One region of the Lysinibacillus sp. FSL K6-4013 genome, then DNA from elsewhere that is predicted to be linked to it. Evidence: riboswitches for the same ligand, from Rfam matches in the RefSeq annotation. Region 1 holds a riboswitch; each other region holds the start of a gene.
What was found. A riboswitch is a leader RNA that binds a small molecule or an ion and turns the genes downstream of it on or off. The one in region 1 is predicted to bind cobalamin.

Region 1 (3,504 bases):
TCCTGAATGCCCTCATCCTTTAAGGCTGAGCCAGCAAAGCAGGGGAAGGCACATTCATGTTTAATCATTGCCTGTAACTGAGCAAGACACTGTTCATGCTCCAATGACTCATTCAGAAAGGCATCAAGCAATTCTTCGTCGCGCTCCGCCAGCCATTCCATGATGCTATTTGATACATAATCTGCTCGCAGCGGCTCATCGACGAACAACACATGCTGAGAGCAATCTTTGTGAAGCTGACTCATGACAGCCTCCACATTGGCACCTTCACGATCAATCTTATTAATAAAGAAAAAGGTAGGAACATGGTATTGACGTAAAAGTTGCCACACTGTTTCTGTATGGCCTTGTATCCCTTCGACAGCGCTAATGATAATAATGGCATAATCCATTACTCGAATGGCACGCTCCATCTCAGGGGAGAAATCGACATGCCCTGGCGTATCAATCAATGTGTATGTATCGTCGCCAATGCTTATGCGCCCCTGCTCAGCAAATATTGTAATGCCTCGTCTGCGCTCTAGCTCATGATGATCAAGAAAGGTATCCTGATGATCGACTCGACCACGGGCTTGAATACTATTTGTATGAAAAAGTACTTGCTCAGAGAAGGTCGTTTTCCCTGCATCCACATGCGCAAGTACACCGATTGTTTTGTACATAGGAAATCCTCGTTTCTATAGATTGCTATCTTTTTATTGTAACAGAATACTAGCTCCTTTATTTCTTGTAAAATAGTTCGTCTTTATGTCGAAATAGTGCTAATATAATGATGATTATACTATTAGCATCATACTACTGATTGCGCGATAAATTTTCTTCTGCTAGTCTATCAATAGTATTGAACATTATAGAACGTATTGGTGCAAATGGCATTTGTCATTTGCTTAAAAGGGAAATCGGTGCAATTCCGATGCTGTCCCGCAACTGTAAATGGGGAGTCTATACAGCATGCCACTGTAGTGAAACTATGGGAAGGCGTATAGATGATGAACCTAAGCCAGGATACCTGCCAATATGTATTTTTTGACTAAGAACCACGAGGATGGGGATAGTGATATAGGTAATGATACCGTTATTTCACTATGCTACTCTCTTGGCGACAAGAGGGTTTTTTTATGCCCTTCCAACCACCTGGGTAGTAAAGAAGTCTCTGATTTCTTTCTATATTTTAACAACAAAGGAGAAAAGGACATGAAGAAATGGAAAAGTATCTGGCTGATGATAATCATTGCCTTGGTCGCTGTTTTAGGGGCTTGTAACGCAAAGGACAAAACAGAATCAGCAGCACAAGGTGAAAAGGTTGAGCCATCCGAGGCAGCAGCAGAAGTAACCATTGAAAATAATGACACAACACAAACATATAAGGAAGCACCGACAAAAGCGATTAGCTTAAATCAACATGTAACAGAAATCATGCTAGCGCTTGGCTTAGAGGATTCTATGGTAGGGACGGCTTACTTGGATGATAAAATTTACGAGCCACTGCAAGAGGCATACGATAAAGTCCCTGTCCTTTCCGATCAATACCCAACGAAGGAGCAAGTCATTGATGCCGAGGCAGATTTCCTATATGCGGGCTGGAAAAGTGGCTTCGGGGAAAAGGGTGTTGGCACACCAGAAGAGCTTGAAGAATTAGGCATTCATACGTATTTACATACGGCTTCCAACATGACAAAGCCAACATTAGAGGATATTTTTACCGATATTCGCAATATCGCGAAGATTTTCCGTATTGAGGATCGTGGTGAAGCTTTAATTGAGCAGATGACGAAAGATGTAGAGGCAGTACAAGCTAAATTACCAAAAGATAGCGAAAAATTACGGATTCTTGTGTTTGATAGCGGTGAAAAGGATGTATTTACAGCGGGTCAAAACTTTATGAATGAGCTAGTGACAATCGCGGGTGGACAAAATATCTTTGGTGATGTGGAATCAGGCTGGACAACTGTGTCGAAGGAAGATGCAGTGGACCGCAATCCAGAGGTAGTTGTCGTAATTGATTACGGTGAAACAACAGCAGAACAAAAGATCCAATTCTTAAAAAATGATCCAGCATTGAAGGAGATGGAAGCTGTTAAAAATGAGCGCTTTGTTATTCTACCACTTTCAGCAGCGTCTGAAGGGGTTCGTGCGGCAGAGGCGATTGAAATTTTAGCAAAGGGCTTCTATCCTGAAAACTTTTAATCCATTCGAGCTAGCGTTTTGCTAGCTCCTTTTTTATAAGGAGCGATAAAAATGAACGCATTTCAAAAAAATGTACCAGATCAAACTTTTGAAACATTAAACCGTCATGGTGAATTCACACGTCTTGCAGTCAGCCCCGGCATTATCAATAAGCATTATACGCCTGCGCAATTTCAAAAAATAGCCGAAATTGCAGGCGAAAAGGGAGCAATAAAGTATTCGGCCTCCTACAGTATTCTCGTATCCATTCCAACAAGTGATGCGTCAGAAGCGATACAAGCCTTACAGGAAGCGGGTCTTTATGTTGTGCCCTCAGGTCCTATCATTGCCATGAGGGCCTGTGATTTTTGTGATGGTGAGAAAATGGAGGCTGCCCCGATAACCGAACAGCTCTATCATGCCATGGTGGGGATGACGGTACCTGCAAGAGTCCGTGTCAATATTAATGGCTGTGCATCAGCTTGCTACAATGCAGTCTATGATGATATTGGGCTCGTTTACCAACAAGAAAGCTTTGATGTCTATTTAGGAGCAGTACCGATGGGAGCAAAGGCACAGGCTGGCAATTTATTCGCTAAGAGGGTAGACGTCACACAAATTGAAGATGTTTTACTGCACCTGATAAACCTTTATAAGGAGCATGCTCGCCCAAATGAACCCTTTTATAAATTTTATCGCAGAACAAAGTCCGCAGAATATTGGGAACTAGTAAAAAATTCGATTAAATAGCAGGAATATTACTTAGGGTGTCGAAGTATTGTAGTAAGGCACAGAATATTACAATACAAAGGAGCAAGAACATGACATCGAAACAAGGGATTCAACCAGAAGATCTTTATCACTTAAAATCAGTAGCAGATCCACAGCTTTCACCAGATGGGACAGAGGTAGTTTATGTAGAGACACGTATGGACGAGAAGAAAAACGACTATATATCGAATTTGTTTTATATAAACTTGAAGGACAAAACACCACAGCAATGGACATTTGGTGAAGATAGAACGAGTTCCCCTGTTTGGTCACCAGATGGCAGTCAAATTGCATTCTTGTCAACGAGAACAGGTAAGTCGCAAATTTATGTTCTTTCGAAAGCAGGTGGAGAGGCAAAACAGGTGACACATTGTAAAAATGGAGCGACATCCCCTGTCTGGTCACCATGCGGCAAGAAAATTGCTTTTTCAGTCGTGCTAGGGAAAGGTGAAACCATCCTAGATAAAGCGGAGGATGAGAAGAAAAAGGATAAAGAGCTAAAGCCACTAGAAATCGAGAAAATGAAACACAAATCGGATGCTGGTGGATTTATTGATATGGAGCAGT
Region 2 (3,504 bases), 1.6 Mb from region 1:
AAGTAATGTTGCACCATTAAAAAAAGATAATGGCAATAAGTGGCGATGATCAGAACCCCAAATCATCCTTGTCATATGCGGCACCACTAATCCTACAAAGCCAATTGTGCCAGAAACCGCTACAGCCGCTCCAGTTAACATGGAGCCACCTGCTAATATCAAATATTTACTGCGCTTTACATTAACACCTAAATGTTTTGCTCGCTCTTCACCATACAACAAAACATTTAGTTCTCGTCTTTGCGTCCATAGCATAATTGAACCTACAATCACAAATGGAATGATCATTTGGACATATGGCCAACCACGCATCGAAACAGAACCAAGTAGCCAGCCTATTACCTGACGTAATTCTTCACCAGATAAGGCAATCATTAATGAAATAAGGGAACCTAAAAATGAACTAAAAATAACACCTGTTAATATCAACGTTTCCATTTTCAATGAGCGGTCTACGAGTCTAGCAAAGCTCATAACAACTACCATCGTGATGATAGCACCAATCATACTGAAGGTTGGCAGCGCATACAAACCGACAACAGGTATAGAAATACTAAAAAAGATCGTTAAAACAGCACCAACAGAAGCCCCTGATGAAACCCCTAGTGTATATGGATCTGCTAATGGATTTTTTAATAAACCTTGGAATGCTGCTCCAGCAATAGCTAGAGATGCGCCTACTAGTCCCGCTAATAACACGCGAGGCAAACGAATTTTCCAAAAGATATTGGCGGCTGTTTCATCAACCGCCTTATTCCACAATACTTCTAGTGGAATATGAACTGAGCCTATCGCTACGCCACACCAGATGCTAATAAGAAGAAGCGTACATGTTAGTGTATAGGCTAGTGCTATTTTTTTCACTTAAATACCTCAGGATAGATCGCTTTTGCTAATTCTTCTAGACCTTCTGCTAAACGTGGTCCTTGACGACTTGTTGTGCTTTCATCTACCTGCACAATCGCATTATTTTTTACGGCATTAATCGTATCAAAGCCCGCACGTTTTGGTATCTTCGTCAAAATATCTGGTACATAATGATATGTCACCACGATGACATCTGGGTTTTTCGCGATAATTTGCTCTGCATCAATTTTATACCAATTATCGCCATCTACAGCTACATTCTCTGCATTGAGCATTTCAAGCATTGCATTCATAAATGTGCCATTACCAGCTGTATAAATATCTGGCTCATCCGATGCTTCAACTAACACTTTTTTTGGTTCAACGTCCTTGACTTTAGTCAAAATTCCTTCTACTTTAGCCTTCATATTAGCAACAATTTTTTCTGCCTCTGGTAATTTTCCTGTAGCACGTCCAAGCTGCTCAATTGTCGTATATGTTTCATTAAAGTCTTGTGCATTTTTCACTACAAATACTTTTAAACCTGCCGATTCAAGCTGTGCAATAGCCTCTTCTGACAGAGACATGCTAGATTCGTGAGAAAAAACGATATCTGGTTTTAAGGCAATAATTTTTTCAATATCGTATTCCATGCCGCCAACCTTATCTTTCTCAGCTGCCTCTGGTGGATAATCGTCGTTGTCAGTAACACCAACTATTTCATCATTTAAACCGAGCCCAAAAAGAATTTCAGTGTTACTTGGAATAAGTGAAACAATTTTCTCAGGAGGTGCTTCGAGTGTAATGTCCTTACCAAGGGCATCTGTTATTGTCATTGGGAATGTTGCTTCCTCCACCTGTGCCTTTTCTTGCTGTGTTTGCTGCTCATTAGCTGGCTTGTTATCCTTTGCTTCCTGTCCACAAGCAGCTAGCAAGCCGACTGCTAAAAATGCTGATAATCCTATTTTCCAAAATTTCTTCATGTGAATCCTCCTTGGTTGATCCGTGCGATATTTCTTATTCTAATCAAAATAATACCCCTCATCTTTGAAAGATGAGGGGTCAAAATCGCACCAAAAAAACTGATACAAAATCCACCACCCTATCCTCGTAGGTTGTATGTCGTTATAAAGGCAGGTCTCCTGGCTAGTGCTGCTTGCGATTTTCAAGCCTTCCCGAAATATTCAGTGGCATCATTTGAAAAAACTCACACTTACAGTGGCGGGACCGCATCGGAATTACACCGATTTCCCTTTTCACTTTACTTAAGTAAAGAACCTTTATAATATTCAGTTGATTTCATTATACATGAAAATGAAAGAAGTCGCCTCCATTCAAGACGACTTCCAAGCTATTATACAATTTCAGAAAAGTATTGGACTGTTTTCATTTGAGCACCCATTTCTCTTAATGACCATGTCTGCTCTAAATAAACGTCCGCAAGTTTTTCATATTTCCCACCAAATTTATGTGCCCATTCAACCGCTACAACACTTTCATAAAGATGAGCCATCTTTTTCGCCATATCTTTTGCTTCAAAAGTTTTCGTCGCTTCGTCTAAAGCGCTAAAGAGTTGTAGTTTCGCAGACATATCCTCCAATTTTTCTTTAACGATTTGTACCAATGAGCTGTCAGCTAATTTGTCTAATCGTTCCTTCATCTCATGTACAAACAATTCATGGGCATGGAACTTAACTACCAAACGAATGAGTTCTAAGGCCAAAATATTAGCCGTCCCCTCCCACACCGTCAACACTTGCGCGTCTCTTAATAAGCGTGGCGTTACAAAGTCTTCGATATAGCCATTACCTCCGTGTAATTCAATTGCCTCACTAGCATAATGAACGGCTTGCTCTGCCGTTTCCTTTTTCATAATGGCAATATATAAACGATTCATAATAAGGTCTTGCTGTGTTCCCTGTCCACTCGTCACTTTATCGTATAACTGAATAAGATCAAAAACTGTCGCTACCTCCACGTGCAACTTAGCTGCAAATTTACCTAAAGTATCCTGAATCATAGGGTATTGTGTTAAGGGCTTGCCAAATGCATGTCGATTGGTTACATAATGTTTTGCCTCTAAGAAGCCGCGACGCATAATACCAATTGAAGCGACTGCATTACAAATTCTTGATAGATTTAGTGCTTCTAGCATGTAATAAATCCCTTTATTTTGCTCTCCTACAACATAGGCAAGTGCACCTTCAAATTCTACCTCACCAGAGGGAACAGCCCGAACCCCTAGCTTATCTTTCAGTCGGCGAATACGTAGATGATTCGCTGTTCCATCTTCTTTGCGCCATGGAACTGCAAACAACGTTAAGCCTTTGGAACCTGCTGGCGCATCTTCTAGTCGCGCCAATACCATCGCTACACCACACATGCCTGCATTGGATGCAAAGTATTTTTCACCATATAGGCGATACGCAGTGCCATCCTTTCTAGCCTCCACCACATTTGCACCAACGTCAGAGCCTCCTTGACGTTCTGTTAAAAATGTCGCACCTTCATATAAATCTGTGTCTCCTGTTGCACAAACATGTGGTAAAAAACGCTGCTTTACCTCTTCATCCGCATAATGGTCTAATAGATAGGCAGTAGCCATCGTCAATGTTACGGGACAGTAAAAACCGGGCTCTGCATGTGATAGCATATAAC
Region 3 (3,504 bases), 940 kb from region 1:
TTATGGCTATGGACATGGATGAGTATCAATTAAAAGCAAAAGGTGAACTGATGAATAAAATAGAAAATGATACAAAGGCATTTTCTGAGGTAGTATCAGAGTTTTTAAATATTGTTATAGATTTTATCAGTATAATAATTGTGTTAATAATATTGATCAATCTAAATTTTATTTTAGCTAGTATTTTATTCATAGCTTGTCCTTTAGCACTTATCATTTTTAAATATTATGGAAAAAAAATAAGGATGATGGATACTGCCATCAAAAAAGATTTAGATTCTTATTTAACCTATCTGGGAGAATTACTGTCATCATTTAAATTATTTAAGATATTTAATAATGAGGTAAACGCCATAGATAACTATCAAAAGAAAATTACCTTATTATACAAAAATACTCTTGATAAAATGCGTTTAAGCATAAAATCAGGATCAATAATAGAATTAATAAACTTTACAAGTTATTTGATTATCCTTATTATAGGTGCCTACTTTATTTATAAAGGAAGCCTCACGTTAGGAGTATTAATAGCATTCACAACCTATGCCAATAACTTTAGTCAGTCATTTTTAAGATTTTCCCAACTAAATTCATTTTTACAAGAAGCAATTGTGTCTGTAAATAGAGTGAAAAACTTAATGGAAGACAATAAATATCAGCTAAGGAAATTAGAAGTACCAGACTATGTAAATTCATCGCATCATTTTAATAAAGATAAAATAGTATTACGGAATGTAAGCTTTACCTATACTAATGCATTTTCTCCAGTTTTAGAAAATATAAATTTCCAAATACCTTTGAAGAAAATTGTATTGATTAAGGGAGAAAGCGGATCAGGTAAATCGACATTATTGAATATATTATCAGGTTTATACATTAATTATCAGGGTGAAATATTTCTATCCAATCAGAATATTAGATATATTCCTATTGATGTTTATAGAAAAAGGGTATGTTTGGTAACGCAAGAGCATTTTATAATGACAGGGACAATAAGGGAAAATTTGTTATTAGCAAAGCCGAATGCAACAGACGAAGAATTAATTCAAATTTGTAAAATGGTTAACATTTATTCATATATAGAAACGTTAGACTATAAATTTGAAACGCTTATAGGGCATAATGGGCTTGAATTATCTACTGGGCAACAGCAAAGACTTTCAATAGCAAGATCGCTTCTAAGAGATGCGGATATCTATTTGTTTGACGAGATTACTTCTGCGCTTGATAAAGACAACCAAATAAATATAGAATCATTACTTTTATATTTAAATAAAGAAAAACAAAAGACTGTTATATTGGTTACTCATCACCCTGCTTTAATAAATGAAGCAGATAAAATATTTGAAGTTGATAGGAATCAGGTGAACGAGAGGGATTCATTTGTTGTGACAGGTTCTTGATAAGCCTATATTGTTTGAATAGGTGGTGGTACTAAGTTAACACTCAAAAAATTTTTATCTATTGACACTAAAAAAGTTGTAAAGTAGATTTAACATAATTACATAAAAGCAATAGGTGCCCACTAGGGAGAATAGGGAATAAAGTGAAAAGCTTTAGCGGACCCGCCACTGTATAAGGAAGTTTCATAGTGTATGCCACTAGCGAATTGCTGGGAAGGTACTATGAGATGTTGAACTTGAGCCAGGAGACCTGCCTACTTGCTTTAGAAGATATAGATGATGGAAAAGTCTGTAGTTTATTTGTCATGACAATAAACTACAGACTTTTTATTTTGTCTTAATGAGAACGAGAGGAGAAATAATTATGCCATTATTACAAGACACGATTGAAAACATTCAAGGGGTTGATATGAAAGGTATGGAGCAAGCTAGAAAGCGGATTGATGCGCTTTGTAAGCCCCCAGGTAGCTTGGGTAAACTAGAATCACTTGCCGTACAGCTCTCTGGTATAACAGGACAATTATATCCGACGGTTGACAAAAAGGTGATGATTGTTTGTGCTGCAGATCATGGTGTATGTGAGGAAGGTGTAACCACGAATCCGCAAGATGTTACAGTCTTTCAAACATTAAATTTTCCTAAGGGGGGGACAGGCGTTTGTGCAATTGCGCGCATTACCAATGCAAAGGTGGTCACAGTAGATGTTGGGGTAAAAGCAGATATTCCACTTGATGCTGGTGTCATTATTCATAAAATTAAATACGGTACAGATAACATGGCACAAGGTCCAGCTATGTCCAAACAAGAAGCCATTCAATCGATAGAAGTAGGAATCCGTGTGGCCACTGAGGAAATCATACAAGGTGCTGATGTACTTGGTACAGGGGAAATGGGTATTGGCAATACAACACCAAGTGCTGCGATATTAGCTGTTCTGACTGGATGTGACCCTATAGAAGTAACAGGGTTTGGGGCAGGAGTTGGCCAAGGAGGCATTGCCTATAAAGCGGCGATTATTGAAAAAGCAATTACCTTAAATAAGCCTAATCCAAAAGATGCTATTGATGTTCTGGCTAAGGTAGGAGGATTAGAGATAGGGGCGATGACAGGTATTATTCTTGGGGCTGCAGTTCATCGTAAACCAGTGGTTATTGATGGATTTATTTCGACTATAGCTGCCCTCATTGCTTATAAGCTCGAACCAAAAGTAATCGATTATATTATTCCTTCCCATGCTTCAGAGGAGCCAGGGGCAAAAATTGCCGCTGCATTACTAGGTATTGAACCGATGTTGCACATGAATATGCGTTTAGGCGAAGGTTCTGGAGCAGCCTTAGCCTTTCCTATTTTAGATGCAGCTTGTTCAATGATGAAAAACATGGTGACATTAGAAGAAGCAATGCAGTTGTTAAAAAGATAAGCTAAGTTAATGTCTTCTTCAATCATATAAGGAATGAAACCCATAAAAGATTATTATTAGACAAAAAATAAAATAGCCAATGACTTAATTTTTGGTCATTGGCTGAATAGTATTTATGCACGATTTAACTTACGTAATGGCAAGCGCCACTTCATCGTATAGGAAAGAATACGTAACGCAGTAATTACCGCGAATAAAATATAAAGGAAAATGTCCCCTGTAAAAACCTCGAAGCCGATTAGTAGTCCAGCAAGAGCTGCCCAAACACCATAAACTTCATCACGGAGAACTAATGGTTTTCTTCTAGCTAATAAATCACGCACAATGCCACCACCTGAACCTGTTAACACAGCAGCTACAACTACAGCACTAACAGGCATATCCAGCTTGACAGCATAAAGTGCGCCTTGAATGGCGAACGCTGATAAGCCAATCGCATCTGTGAAGTTACCCCAACGATGCCAATGTTGAATCAGATGATGCGGAAAAATAAAAAATATCGTAATCGCAGCCAGCGCAATTTGAAACATCATATCCTGTCCCCATAGGGTTGTGACAGGTAGCCCGATGAGTAAATTTCGAATGGCTCCTCCACCAAAAGCAGTGACAATACCAAGTATATATACACCAAATAAATCGTATTCTTCTTCCATGGCAATAATTGCCCCAGAAATAGCAAAG
Region 4 (3,504 bases), 150 kb from region 1:
TACAAAGGTTAGGATGGAAACGCCTAATAAGACAAAGGGCAATGTTAAAATTCTTTTTAAACAAAACATCCATGTCGATTCGTACATGCTGTCACTTCCTACTCAATCCTATGATAAAGAGAGAGCTGTCTCTGCTAGACACACTCTCTCCTCCACTTTTATTTTTCTTTAGCCATTTGTGCATAAGGTATATCATATTCAGATGCACGTGGGGCAAAATCCTTTAGAGATGGTTGATAAATCACATTATTTGTTTCGTAAGAAATAGGGTAAAAGAGTGCCTGGTCATGAAACATCGTTAAAATATTTGTGTAAAGCTGCACGCGTTCCTCTTCATCTGTCCCTACTAATAATTGGTGAATTTTCGTATCGATTTCTTTGGCGTTTGCTAAGCCTAATTTCGCCTCATACACACCACTAGCATTTGGTGTAGCTGATTCATTTGCAAAGCTATGTGGATCTGTAGGTGGTCCATTGGTCCGCCAGAAATTAATATCTACCTGGTCATCCATCAATTTTTGAAGACCGACCATTACATCTGCCCCTTCTAAATTCAACTGAACGCCAATTTTTGCGAGTTCACCTTGCATTAATTCTGCCATTGGTTTTTGAATCGCATCGGATGCAATGTAAATCAAATCTAAAGTCAACGGCTGTCCGTTTTTTGAACGAATTTTTTCACCCTTCGGTAATGTCCACCCTGCCTCATCTAGCAATTGTTGGGCTTTTTCTGGATTGTATACAATAGGTGCTAAATCTATATTGGCATAAGGAATTGCATCCCAGAACAATGTGTTCGCTACTTTTTCCGTACCATGTGTAATACTGTCGACCATTTGTTCCTTATTAATAGCATACTGAATGGCTTGACGTACCTTTAACTCAGATAATGGACCAGATTGTGTATTGAATAGCAGTGCTTTCGTAGATAAAGGCTCAGAGGTAGCAGTTTTGTATTTGCCACTGTCTTTTAAATACGTATAGTTATCTAAACTAATAATGCCACGGCCATAAATTAAATCTAATTCTTCGTTTTCAAATGCTAATGAAATAGATTCTGAGTCTGGGATAATTTTTACTTTTATTTGTTCTACTAATGGTTGTTCTCCCCAATAGTTTTCATTGCGACTAAATAATGCATATTCATCCTTTTTGTATTCAGTTAATACCCAAGGGCCTGTTCCAATCGGTGCTTTGATAGAATCTTGCGTCATATCACCATCTGGGAATCCGTTATCCCCTAAAAAACGGAAAGGTCTGACAAAGGCAAGTTCGTTTAAGACAGGATAATATGGCTCATCCAATTGCAGACGAATTGTAAAATCATCCACTTTTACAACCTCTTTCATGTGGTTAACCATCCCCATCCAAGAATGCATATCTCGATTCGCTAATACGGCGTCAAAGTTACGAATGACATTATCTGCATTAAATGTGGTGCCGTCTGAATATTTCACATCTTTTCTTAGATGGAAAGTATACGAAGTTTTATCCTCTGAGATGTCCCAGCTTTCGGCGAGCTTAGGCGTAACAGTACCATCATCGTTGTATTCCACCAAGGATTCATAAACCATTGCTTGGGCAGTCATTTGATTCGGTAAATATGTATGAGGATTCAATGGACCTACATCTAATGGCCAGCCAATCGTTATCATTTTTTCATCTGTTTGGTTTGCTGAGGTCTTTTCCTTTTCTTCATCCATGCCTGTACAGCCAGCAAGTAAACTGAACGTCAGGACAAGCAGGAAAGGAAGTAAATACTTTGTCAATCTCATTTTCTGTCTCCTATCTCTATTCGTAGTACAAATAAATCTACTTGTTGAAGAAGAGAAGGCATAAAAAAACCTTATTCTAAAAAAGAATAAGGACAGAAAAACCCACGATGAACAAGTCTCCATCCATCTCCCTATCTTTCGTAGATCATCAATGAATCTTCTTACAAGCAGGCATTCTGGCTCATGAATCATCATTTTGCTTCACCTTCCCAAGTACTCACTCAGTGGTATTTGAAACAAAACTACTCATTTACAGCTGCGGGACAGCATGGGGATTTCACCCATTTTCCTTTTAATTGAATGAAAGACGATTTCACTCAAACTTGTAATGATTGCTATGAAATTAGTAATAAACATAACATGCTCGCATGGTCACGTCAATTTTATTTTCTGAATATAATAAATAACATAAAAAGACTAGGGATTCACCCTAGTCTTCGTAATTGGAGAGTAGATGTAGTAGATTAAAAAATCATTTCGTTATCTTAATGTAGATTGCTGTACAGCTTGACGCAACGTTTTAGTAGCAGCAACCATATTGGCTAAAGCTGCAACGGTTTCTTCTTCTTTTCTCGTTTTTAAGCCACAATCTGGATTCACCCAGAATTGATGACGGTCCAGCACCTGTAGACTATCTTTCATAATAGTGAGCATTTCTTCCTCGCTTGGTACACGAGGGCTATGAATATCATAGACGCCTAAGCCAATTCCTTTATTATAGGGTTGCACTTGTAGTGAAGAAATAAGTTCCCCATGGCTTCGCGATGTTTCAATGGAAATCACATCTGCATCTAGTGCGCTAATCGGTTCGATGAAATCATTAAATTCGCAGTAACACATATGTGTATGGATTTGTGTTTCATCTTTGACACTAGATGTAGCAAGCTTGAAGGAATTGACAGCCCAATCTAAGTAAGCCCCCCATTCTTCCTTTCTAAGCGGTAAACCTTCTCTTAACGCTGGCTCGTCCACTTGAATAATCGAAATTCCTGCGTTTTCTAGTGCTTCCACCTCTTTGCGAAGTGCTAATGCAATTTGATAAGCGACATCTTGACGGGAAAGATCATCGCGCACAAAGGACCAATTTAATATCGTTACTGGCCCTGTCAGCATGCCCTTTACAAATCGCTTTGTTAGGCTTTGAGCATAGGCTGATTCTTTTACGGTAATTGGTGAGGCCCACGCAACATCTCCATAAATGATCGGAGGCTTCACACAGCGTGACCCGTATGAAACGACCCATGCTTTTTCTGTAAAGGCAAAGCCAGTCAATTTTTCACCAAAATATTCTACCATGTCTGTACGCTCAAATTCACCATGAACAAGTACATCGATATCTAATTCCTCTTGTATAGTGATCCAGCGCTTTGTTTCGTCTTCTAAAAATGTTTCATAGGCTTCATTCGATAATTGTTTCTTTCGCCACGCATTACGATTTCTTTTCACTTCATCTGATTGCGGGAAGCTACCGATTGTAGTTGTTGGAAACAGCGGTAATCCTAAGGCTTGTTGTTGGATCGTTTGTCGCTTCGTAAAATTACTGTGTCGTTCAAAATCTTGCTTTGTCACAGTTTGAACGGCTTGATGAATTAACTTATTTTGGCGGATTGGATGATTTTTTAGAGCCTCAATCGCCTTCATACTTTCTGAAAAATTATGTTGTAAGGAACCATCTTTATCTCGTCTGAATTTAGTCAGCCCCGTGATTTCTACGATTTTCTCATCTGCG

Region 2: linked by a shared signal. The riboswitch ahead of MHB39_RS02905 (ABC transporter substrate-binding protein) and the one ahead of MHB39_RS10975 (ABC transporter substrate-binding protein) in region 1 are both predicted to bind cobalamin.
Region 3: linked by a shared signal. The riboswitch ahead of cobT (nicotinate-nucleotide--dimethylbenzimidazole phosphoribosyltransferase) and the one ahead of MHB39_RS10975 (ABC transporter substrate-binding protein) in region 1 are both predicted to bind cobalamin.
Region 4: linked by a shared signal. The riboswitch ahead of nikA (nickel ABC transporter substrate-binding protein) and the one ahead of MHB39_RS10975 (ABC transporter substrate-binding protein) in region 1 are both predicted to bind cobalamin.

What each region holds. Positions count from the first base shown of each region.
Region 1 is NZ_CP152031.1:2,217,323-2,220,826, forward strand. Features, by position in the region: gene MHB39_RS10970 (translation factor GTPase family protein) at 1-662, opposite strand, end outside; cobalamin riboswitch at 845-1,032, shown strand; gene MHB39_RS10975 (ABC transporter substrate-binding protein) at 1,195-2,187, shown strand; gene MHB39_RS10980 (precorrin-3B methylase) at 2,239-2,916, shown strand; gene MHB39_RS10985 (S9 family peptidase) at 2,988-3,504, shown strand, end outside.
Region 2 is NZ_CP152031.1:589,349-592,852, reverse strand. Features, by position in the region: gene MHB39_RS02910 (iron ABC transporter permease) at 1-864, opposite strand, end outside; gene MHB39_RS02905 (ABC transporter substrate-binding protein) at 861-1,829, opposite strand; cobalamin riboswitch at 1,961-2,143, opposite strand; gene MHB39_RS02900 (acyl-CoA dehydrogenase family protein) at 2,201-3,504, opposite strand, start outside.
Region 3 is NZ_CP152031.1:1,281,418-1,284,921, forward strand. Features, by position in the region: gene MHB39_RS06035 (ABC transporter ATP-binding protein) at 1-1,403, shown strand, start outside; cobalamin riboswitch at 1,500-1,676, shown strand; gene cobT (nicotinate-nucleotide--dimethylbenzimidazole phosphoribosyltransferase) at 1,768-2,823, shown strand; gene MHB39_RS06045 (trimeric intracellular cation channel family protein) at 2,937-3,504, opposite strand, start outside.
Region 4 is NZ_CP152031.1:2,368,128-2,371,631, reverse strand. Features, by position in the region: gene nikB (nickel ABC transporter permease) at 1-87, opposite strand, end outside; gene nikA (nickel ABC transporter substrate-binding protein) at 159-1,775, opposite strand; cobalamin riboswitch at 1,924-2,117, opposite strand; gene metE (5-methyltetrahydropteroyltriglutamate--homocysteine S-methyltransferase) at 2,256-3,504, opposite strand, start outside.